Regions from separate parts of the Pseudescherichia sp. L3 genome, predicted to be linked through region 1. Evidence: predicted binding sites of a transcription regulator. Region 1 holds the regulator's gene; each other region holds the start of a gene.
The links. The regulator sigma-54, encoded in region 1, starts transcription at its own class of promoters, with help from an activator protein. The targets are predictions, from matches to a motif close to GTTGGCACANNTTTCGCTNT.
Positions count from the first base shown of each region.

Region 2: a site for sigma-54 is predicted at 2,366-2,385, ahead of NR795_RS01795 (amino acid ABC transporter substrate-binding protein). Genes of this name have one in related genera too.
Region 3: a site for sigma-54 is predicted at 1,795-1,814, ahead of hypA (hydrogenase maturation nickel metallochaperone HypA). Genes of this name have one in related genera too.

Region 1 is NZ_JANKYC010000004.1:71,702-75,081, forward strand. Features, by position in the region: gene rapZ (RNase adapter RapZ) at 1-386, opposite strand, end outside; gene ptsN (PTS IIA-like nitrogen regulatory protein PtsN) at 432-923, opposite strand; gene hpf (ribosome hibernation promoting factor) at 1,006-1,293, opposite strand; gene rpoN (RNA polymerase factor sigma-54) at 1,316-2,749, opposite strand; gene lptB (LPS export ABC transporter ATP-binding protein) at 2,797-3,380, opposite strand, start outside.
Region 2 is NZ_JANKYC010000001.1:364,400-367,779, forward strand. Features, by position in the region: gene gltK (glutamate/aspartate ABC transporter permease GltK) at 1-258, opposite strand, end outside; gene gltJ (glutamate/aspartate ABC transporter permease GltJ) at 261-1,001, opposite strand; gene NR795_RS01795 (amino acid ABC transporter substrate-binding protein) at 1,174-2,085, opposite strand; gene lnt (apolipoprotein N-acyltransferase) at 2,457-3,380, opposite strand, start outside.
Region 3 is NZ_JANKYC010000002.1:124,487-127,866, reverse strand. Features, by position in the region: gene hypD (hydrogenase formation protein HypD) at 1-277, opposite strand, end outside; gene NR795_RS12180 (HypC/HybG/HupF family hydrogenase formation chaperone) at 277-549, opposite strand; gene hypB (hydrogenase nickel incorporation protein HypB) at 540-1,412, opposite strand; gene hypA (hydrogenase maturation nickel metallochaperone HypA) at 1,416-1,766, opposite strand; gene hycA (formate hydrogenlyase regulator HycA) at 1,955-2,422, shown strand; gene NR795_RS12160 (4Fe-4S dicluster domain-containing protein) at 2,503-3,108, shown strand; gene hycC (formate hydrogenlyase subunit 3) at 3,105-3,380, shown strand, end outside.

The DNA.
Region 1 (3,380 bases):
CGGGAGCGCAGCGGCTCCAGCAGATCGCTCTCTTCGTCGATAGCGCTCTCCAGCGACAGGTTCTTGCTGGAGAGCGGGTGCAGACGTCGGGTATCGCTGTAGCGCCGGATCAGCGTGTTGCGATCGGCATCAAGGAACAGCAGCTGCGGCGAAAAGGCCGACGGCAGGTTGTTCATCGCCTGTTCAAAAATTTCCGGCGACTCTGGCATGTTACGCACGTCAATGCTGACGGCCGCCGAGATCTGGCGGTCGGCCAGCGATTTCGCCAGTTCGGGCAACAACACTACCGGCAGGTTATCCACGCAGTAGAAGCCCATGTCTTCCAGCGCTCGCAGGGCAACTGATTTCCCCGAGCCCGAGCGACCGCTGACGATCATCAGTACCATGTACCGTTTCTCCTCAGGCGAGCAAATAGAAAAGCCTTTCCCCGGCTACGCGTCATCGTGGCTGCCTTCGCTGTCCGTGATGATCTGGTACAGCTCCTCATCGCTCTGCGCGGCGCGCAGGCGTCGACAGATGGTTTTGTCCGCCAGGCGGCGGGCAACGAGAGAGAGCGTATGCAGATGCGTCTTTGTCTGATCGGCCGGAACCAGCAGGGCAAACAGCAGATCCACCGGCTGGTTATCGATAGCATCAAAGGCAATGGGCGTCTCCAGCTGTACAAAGACGCCGACGGCGCGCAGGGTATCTTCCTCGACCTTGCCATGGGGGATCGCGATACCATTGCCGATACCGGTACTGCCCATTTTTTCACGGGTCAGGATGGCCTCAAAGACCACCTGCGGCGGCAGGCTAAGCTGTTTGGCAGCCAGCTCGCTGATAATCTCCAGCGCACGCTTTTTACTCTGGCAGTGCACGCCGCTGCGGGTACATTCCTGGTTAAGGACATTGCTCAATTGAAGAGCGGAATCGTTGTTCATCATAAATTCACCTAAGCGTTGCTCGTGCAGACAACCTGCTGCGTGACCACAGCAGGTTGCTAACTGCCGTCGAACGCCCGGACAATTAGTGTTGTTTCAGTTTATCTTTATGTTTGTTTAACTGTCGCGCCAGTTTATCAATTAAACCGTCGATAGCCGCATACATGTCTTGCCCTTCCGCACTGGCGTGGAGGTCGCCACCGTTAACGTGCAGTGTGGCGTCCGCGACGTGTGTCACTTTCTCCACTTTTAACACAATGTAGACCTGATTGATCCGCTCGAAGTACTGCTCCAGCTTAGCAAATTTTGTACCGACAAAATCGCGCAGTGCTTCAGTAATTTCGACATTGTGCCCTGTAATGTTGAGCTGCATAGTGTCTTCCTTATCGGTTGGGTCAGACCAGCTGCTTGCGCTGGTTAGACGGCGGGATGGATAAAGACTCTCGATACTTCGCAACGGTACGGCGAGCCACCATGATACCCTGGTCGGACAGCAGGGTGGTCAACTTACTGTCACTCAGTGGTTTCGCAGGGTTTTCTGCGGCTATCAGCTTCTTCACCAGCGCGCGAATGGCCGTCGACGAGGCTTCGCCGCCGCCTTCGGTATTCACGTGGCTGGAGAAGAAGTATTTAAGCTCAAAAATACCTCTCGGGCTGTGCAGGTACTTCTGGGTTGTCACGCGTGAAATGGTGGATTCGTGCATCTCGACGGCCTGGGCGATATCTGCCAGCACCATCGGTTTCATAAACTCTTCGCCTTTGTCGAAAAAGGCCTGCTGCTGTTCAACGATGCAGCGGCTGACGCGCAGCAGGGTATCGTTACGGCTCTCCAGGCTCTTAATCAGCCATTTGGCTTCCTGGAGATTGCTGCGGATAAACTGGCTGTCGGCATCGTTACGCGTGCCACTGCACATGGCGGCATAGTGCTGGTTGATCTGCAAACGCGGAATGCTGTCAGCGTTAAGCTCGACCATCCAGCGGCCGTTATGCTTGCGCACCAGCACGTCGGGGATCACATACTCCGGCTCGCCGGTCTGGATCGACTGGCCAGGGCGTGGATCCAGCGACTGGATCAGGTTCACCGCCTCTTTCAGCACCTCTTCCTTCAGGCGGGTCACGCGCATCAGGGTGCGGAAATCGTGGTTTGCCAGCAGATCGAGGTGATCGCTGATGATCAGTTTGGCTTCGGCCCGCCACGGCGTATCGCTGGCGAACTGGGAGAGCTGAATCAGCAGGCAGTCGCGCAGGTCTCTTGCTGCTACGCCCACCGGATCGAAACGCTGGACGCGTTTCAGCACCGCTTCCACCTCGTCCAGGCCAACGTTGCTGTCGCCCATACTGTCGAGGATATCCTCCAGCGAGACGGTCAGGTAGCCCGTCTCATCCACGGCATCGACAATGGAGGTGGCAATAGCGCGATCGGTATCAGAGAAGGGGGTCAGCTCCACCTGCCACATCAGGTAGTCCTGAAGTGACTGGGTGGTCTCGCCCTGGTAGACGGGAAGCTCGTCGTCCTGGTAGTCTACGCCATTGCCCGACGGCGTACCGGCGGTGTAGATCTCATCCCAGCTGGCATCCAGCGGCAGCTCCTCGGGCATATCTTTCTGCTCAAGGGCGTCGGCGGAGTCTAATGTTTCGGTGTCCTGGGTCTGCTGGGCGTCTATCTCATCGTGAAGATCGGTTTGCTCCAGCAGCGGGTTGCTATCCAGCGCCTGCTGAAGTTCTTGCTGAAGTTCCAGCGTCGAGAGCTGCAACAGACGAATAGCCTGTTGCAGTTGGGGCGTCATGGCGAGCTGTTGGCTTAGCCGCAGTTGCAAACCTTGCTTCATGTTCAGAGCACTTCTCTCCCGCTAAAACATTACCGTCATTAACCCTATCAGAGTCTGAAGTCTTCCCCAAGATATACGCGTTTAACCTGTTCGTCTTCAAGGATTTGCTGCGGCGTGCCGTGGGCTATCAGATGCCCCTGGCTGACGATGTAGGCGCGTTCGCACACGGCCAGCGTCTCGCGCACGTTGTGGTCGGTGATCAGCACGCCGAGCCCGCTGTCGCGCAGGTGCTCAATGATGCGCTTAATGTCGATAACGGAGATGGGGTCAACGCCGGCAAAGGGTTCATCCAGCAGGATAAATTTAGGATTTGCTGCCAGCGCACGGGCGATCTCAACGCGGCGGCGCTCACCGCCGGAGAGGGCCTGGCCGAGGCTGTCGCGCAGGTGTTCGATGTGAAACTCTTCCATCAGCTCATTGGCGCGATCTTCACGCTGCTCTGAGGAGAGATCGTCACGAATTTGCAGCACCGCCATCAGGTTATCGTACACGCTCAGGCGGCGGAAAATAGAGGCCTCCTGCGGCAGATAGCCGATACCGCGGCGCGCGCGGGCGTGCAACGGCAGCAGGCTGATATCTTCGTCATCAATAATGATGTTACCCGCGTCGCGGGAGACAATGCCAACGACCA
Region 2 (3,380 bases), on a different contig from region 1:
CACGTTTTGCAGCAGTCCCGGCACAATCAGATAGAACCACAGCAGCACCATTACCAGCGGAATAGAGCGGAACACGTTGACGTAGGCGGTGGCAAACCAGGCGAGCGGCTTAAAGCTCGACAGGCGCAGCACGGCCAGAATGGTGCCCCAGACAATGCCGACCAGCACTGCGGTAATGGTAATTTTCAGCGTGATGACCAGCCCGTCCAGCAGGTAGGGCATCGCCGGGATAATAGAACTCCAGTCAAATTCGTACATGGTTATTTGCTCCCCATATTGCCCGGCAGGCGAACTTTACGTTCCACCAGATTCATTACCAGCATAATGAAGGCGTTAATCAGCACGTAGGCGAGGGTGATCGCGGTAAAGGATTCCCAGGCGTGGGCAGAGTAGTCCAGCAGCTTGCCCGCCTGCGCGGCCATATCCACCAGCCCGATAGTCGAGGCGATGGCGGAGTTTTTCACCAGGTTCATCATCTCGGAGGTCATCGGCGGCACAATTACGCGGTAGGCGTTGGGCAGCAGCACGTAGCGGTAGGTTTGCGGCAGCGTCAGCCCCATTGCCAGCCCGGCGTTCTTTTGCCCGCGCGGCAGCGACTGAATAGCGGCCCGCACCTGCTCACAGACGCGCGCGGCGGTGAACAGCCCCAGACAGATCATCGACGAGAGGAAGAACTGAATATTCGGGTCGAGCTCTGACTTAAACCACATACCGAGATCTTCCGGCAGCAGCTCAGGCACCACCAGGTACCAGGTGAAGAACTGTACGATCAGCGGAACGTTACGAAACAGCTCAACGTAGAGGGTACCGAGCCCGGAGAGGAAACGGTTGGGCACGGTGCGGAGAATACCGAACAGCGAGCCGACAAGAAAGGCGATGATCCAGGCGGTAATCGACAGCGCGACCGTGACCTGAAAACCGCTCCACAGCCAGCCTAAATAGGTGGTGTTGCCGAACGGGGCCTGTTGCAGAAAAATACCCCAGTTCCAGTCTATTGACATACATGTACCTCAGAAAAAAAAGGGTAGCAGCGCTACCCTCGAAGATTGGTGAGAAGCTTTACGCACCTTTTTATGCGTAAGCGTCGCGCCGGATGGGGGAACGACCCTCCAGCGTCTAGTCTGTCCGTGCTTCCCGTCAATCGAGAGGGCGATAGTCGCCCTGTGTTTCTAGTTAGTTAAGTGCTTTATCGTTTGGCGTTTTGAACAGGGTCTGCATCTCGTTAGAGAGCTCGAAGTTCATGTTCAGGTTTTTCGGTGGAATTGGGTTCTTGAACCACTTATCAAACCACTTCGCCGCTTCGCCGGAAGTCTGCGCCTGGGCGATGGTGTCATCCATCAGCTTTTTGAACTGCGGGTCATCTTTACGCAGCATGCAGCCATAGGCTTCTTGAGACTGCGGCTTGCCGACGATCTCCCAGTTGTCCGGCTTCTTCGCTTTCGCGCGCTCGCCAGCCAGCAGGGCATCATCCATCATAAAGGCCACTGCGCGACCGCTCTCCAGGGTACGGAAGGAGTCGCCGTGATCTTTCGCGCTGATGATGCGCATATCCATCTTCTGCTCGTCGTTGAGCTTGTGCAGCAGCACCTCAGAGGTGGTACCGGAAGTCACCACCACCGCTTTGCCTTTCAGATCCGGGAAGTCCTTAATGGCTCCGCCTTTTTTCGCCAGCAGACGGGTGCCGACCACGAAAATGGTGTTAGAGAAAGCGGCCTGCTTCTGACGTTCAAGGTTGTTAGTGGTGGAACCACACTCAAAGTCAAAGGTGCCGTTCTGCAGCAGCGGAATACGGTTCTGGGAGGTGATCGGGATCAGCTTGACCTGCAGATCGGGTTTGTTCAGCTGTTTTTTAACCGCTTCAACGATTGCGTTGGAGTAGTCCTGTGAGTAGCCAACCACTTTCTGCTGGTTGTCATAGTAAGAGAACGGGACGGAAGACTCACGGTGGCCGACCACGATCACACCGTTTTTGGCAATTTTATCGAGCGTGCTTCCGGCAGCTGGCGCTGCTGCGTCTTCGGCATGGGCCAGACCGGCGCTCATTCCCACTAACAGCATTGCCGCGGTCAGTTTACGTAATTGCATATCCAACTCCTTCGTCATCAGCGCCAGGGACGCATTGATACCCAGTGTGTGTGTTTGTGTTGTTATATCCTGCAGCACAAGCATGCAGTGTTATGCGTGTTTGTTAACATTTAGTGTGGCTTGGTGTAAACATTTTGCTGCTTTATTGTTTCGTTTTGCGAAGCGCACCGCACCATTTCGAGGCAGAAAACATCGCTTGCACCTTTTTAGTGCTTTGGATGTTCACGGCTGGTGCACCGTAATAGCGCATCGGCAACAATTCGCAGCTGCCTGATATTAATAAGCAATTGCTGTGCCAGATTGGAATATGCAGAGGTGATGATGAAGGGGTGGGCCCGGCAAGCGGAGTGCCGCCGGGCAATGAGAAAGGATTATTTAACGCGACGCTGACGCAGGCTCATCACCACTGCGCCAAAGCCGAACAGCGCGGTGAGGATCCACACTGGCCAATTGCCCATACGGGCATACGGCGTCAGGCCAGTGGTCGGCGTAACCTTAGTGGTCAGCACCTGGCGGGTGAACTGCGGCAGCATGGCCTGAATTTCACCCTGCGGGCCAATCACGGCGGTAATGCCGTTGTTGGTGCTGCGCAGCAGCGGCCGCGCCAGCTCCAGCGAGCGCATTCTCGCCATCTGGAAATGCTGCCACGGACCGATGGACTTACCGAACCAGGCATCGTTGGAGATGGTCAGCAGGAAGTCGGTGTTTGGCCGGAAGTTGTCCCGCACCTGCTCGCCGAGGATGATCTCATAGCAGATGGCCGGGGTCAGCGCGAAGCCGTGGGCCGAAAGCTGCGGCTGCACGTAGGGACCGCGGCTAAACGAGGACATCGGCAGATCGAAGAACGGCGCCAGCGGTCGCAGAATAGACTCCAGCGGCACGAATTCGCCAAACGGCACCAGATGGTTTTTGTTGTAGCGATTCGTGGAGTTGTAGCTATACGCGCTCTCTTTGCCCAGCGTAATGATGGTGTTATAGGTGTCGTAGCGGTTCTGCTTGTTCAGGCGCGCGTCGACGATGCCGGTAATTAGCGTCGTGTCCTTGGCTCGCAGCAGATCGTCCATCGTGCTTAAGAAGCGCTGCTGGTTGATCTCCAGATCCGGAATGGCTGACTCCGGCCAGATAATCAGCTGCGACTTGCCCATCTCCCGCTCGGTAGCGTTGAGATAGATATTAAGCGTATTCTCCAGCTGCCCCTCATCCCACTTCAGTGACTGTGGAATATTGCCCTGCACCAGGGAGACCTGGGTGGTGCGCTCCGTTACCGGCGTAAACCACTGGATGTAGCGCAGCGG
Region 3 (3,380 bases), on a different contig from region 1:
AGATCACCTCCGGACGGCTGGCAATCTCGACGCAGGCGTCGATGCGTCCCATCGGCAGAACGCAGACCGGGCAGCCGGGACCGTGAATAAACTCAATATTATCCGGCAGCAGCTGGTCGAGGCCGAACTTAAAGATGGCGTGCGTATGGCCCCCGCACACTTCCATAATCCGCAGCGGGCGCGCCGGGGTGTAGTCGAGACGACGGGCGCGATCGCGTAAGTGCGCAAGCAGCTGCATCACCGCCTCCGGAGCGCGGTACTCATCAACGAAGCGCATCAGGCGTTCTCCCCATACAGCAGCGCGCCGACGTCCGGCTCGACGTCAAACATGTTTTGCAGCGCCGCCAGGGTGTCGCGGGCCTCTGCTTCGTCGATCACGCTCATGGCGAAGCCAACGTGGACCAGCACCCACTGGCCGAGGCGGGAGCCGCCGGACTCATCGACGCTGCCCACCAGGGTCAAATCGACGTCGCGCTGGATGCCGCACACCTCAACCTTCGCCTGGAGCCCGTCGATGGCGCAGATCTGTCCCGGTACGCCTATGCACATGGCTGCGCCTCCAGCCAGGCCAGCCACTGGTCCATGCCTTCTCCGCTGGTGGCGGAGAGCTGGATAATCTCAATATCCGGGTTCACCGCTTTGGCGCTGGCGAGGCATTTTTCCACGTCAAAATGGAGATACGGCAGCAGGTCGATTTTGTTGAGCAGCATCAGCGAGGCGGCGGCAAACATATGCGGATATTTAAGCGGCTTGTCTTCGCCTTCGGTGACCGACAGCACCGCTACCTTGTGTCGCTCACCAAGATCGAAGCTGGCGGGGCAGACCAGGTTGCCGACGTTTTCGATAAACAGGATCCCGCCGTTTGCCAGCGGCAGGCGCGGGGCGGCGTCGGCGATCATCTGCGCGTCCAGATGGCAGCCTTTACCGGTATTGACCTGAATGGCCGGGGTGCCGGTGGCGCGGATGCGCGCTGCGTCGTTAACGGTTTGCTGATCGCCCTCGATCACCGCACAGGACGCCTTGCCTTTCAGGCGCAGCAGCGTTTCGCTCAGCAGGGTAGTTTTACCCGCGCCGGGGCTGGAGACCAGATTCAGCACCAGCTGCTGCTTCGCGGCAAAGCGGGCGCGGTTGCGCGCCGCGAGATGGTTATTTTTAGCTAAGACGTCGATCTCGATCTCCAGCATCCGCCGCTGGCTCATGCCCGGCGCATGGGTTCCGGCAACGCCGTGGCCGTAGTGGAGATCGCCTTCCGGCGTCCGGGCGGGGGTAAAGGATGAGGTTTTCACCCCGGTAATTGTCTGGCCGCTGCGCTGGGCAGGGGCAAAGGGGGCGCTGCGAAATGGCGAGTGAGGGCGGTGCTCGTCGCCCTCGATATAGAGATTGCCTTCGCCGCAGCCGCAGGTACTACACATAGTCTACTCCTGTTCAATTTCGAGTCGCTGGATCTGCAGGCCGTCGTCGGCCACGATCTGCAACATATCGCTCTGGCACTGGGGACAGCGGCGCACCCGCTGGCTCAGCAGGGTCACAAACTGCTGGCAGTTTTCGCACCAGCACTCCGCCTGCTGCTCGTCGAGGTGCAGCGTGCAGCCTTCCGCCACGGTGCCCCGGCATACCAGTTCAAAGCAGAAGGTGAGGGCGCTGCTCTCCACGCAGGAGAACGCCCCTATCTTCAGCCATACGCCGGTCACCCGCCGTGCGCCGTGCGCCGCCGCCTGCTGTTCAATAAGCTCCAGCGCCCGCTGGCATAGGGTAATTTCGTGCATAGGGCCTCCCATGATCCACTGCGCCGTTAATGCAATAACGGTGCCAGCCAACGAAAACGACGTTACTGACGATGTCGACGCTGACGAAATGACACTGCCTCGCAATTAATTTCATTAAAAATCAATAAATTAAAAAATGGCATGGAAAGTGCTATATGAGCTGGTCACAACTAACCGGGTAACCTGAAATGACCATTTGGGAAATTAGCGAAAAAGCTGACTTCATTGCCGAACGGCACCATCGCCTGCAAGAGGAGTGGCAGGCTTACTGCAACTCGCTGGTTCAGGGCATTACGCTGTCCAAAGCCCACCTGCATCACGGCATGTACTGCGCGCCGGAGCGGGATCTCTGCTTTGTGCTGTTCGAGCACTTCCTTATTACCGTCGCCCTGGCGGACGGCTTTAACAGCCATACCATCCACTATCTGGTGGAGAGCAAGAGCGGCGGCGAGCAGCTGCTGATTGCCGAGGCCCAGCTGGCGCAGGATGGCCGCATTGATGGCCGGATCAATAACCGCGACCGCGCCGAGGTGCTGGAGCACTACTTAGAGAAGATCGGTCCGGTTTACAACGGCCTGTATGCGGCAATTCAGCAGGATACGCCGGTCGATCTCCGCCAGCTCGCCAACCAATCCGCCCAGGCCTCGGTGGCCTGAATGCCTGCCGTGTCGAGGGGTGTCGAAATGACAGACCGTCGGCACGATTTCGTCAAAAATGACCACCTGAGGAGTGTCCGGTGAATCGTTTTGTTATTGCTGACGCCACGCTCTGTATCGGCTGCCACACCTGTGAAGCGGCCTGCTCAGAGACGCACCGCCAGCACGGGCTGCAATCAATGCCCCGCCTGAGCGTGATGCGCAGCGCGAAAGAGTCTGCCCCGCAGCTTTGTCACCACTGTGAGGATGCGCCCTGCGCCGGGGTTTGCCCGGTGAACGCCATCAATCGCGTAGAGGGGGCGGTACAGCTCAATGAGAGCCTGTGCGTGAGCTGCAAGCTGTGCGCAATCGCCTGTCCTTTCGGCGCGATTGAGATGAGCGGCAGCCGCCCGCTGCATATTCCGGCTAACGCCAATTCACCGAAAGCGCCCCCCGCGCCGCCGGCTCCTGCGCGCGTCAGCTCCCTGCTGGACTGGGTGCCAGGCGTACGCGCCGTGGCGGTGAAGTGCGATCTCTGCGATTTCGATGAGAGCGGACCGGCCTGCATTCGCACCTGCCCAACCGGCGCGCTGCGGATGGTGAATTCGCTGGATATCGCCCGGGCCAGCAAACGCAAGCGCGAGCTGACCCTCAACGGCGACTATGGCGACCTCTCGCTGCTCAACCTGCAAGGAGGCGCGAAATGAGCGCGTTTATGCTGATCGACCTGGCCGTGCTGCTGTTTGTTGCGGCGGCGGTGCTGGCGTTGCTTTTTTCGTTTCATCGCGGCTTAAGCGGCTTGCTGGCCGGCATTGGCGGAGCGGTGGCCTGCGGGATGGTGATCGACGTGGCTGTCGGACTGTTAACCGGCAGGACGGCAAGCGGCGAGAGCGCCGTGCTTTACCTGCCTCAGCTGATCCGCCTGGCGCCGCTCAACGCCGTCTGGCTACTGGCTATCGCCCTGCCTGGGTTCTTTATC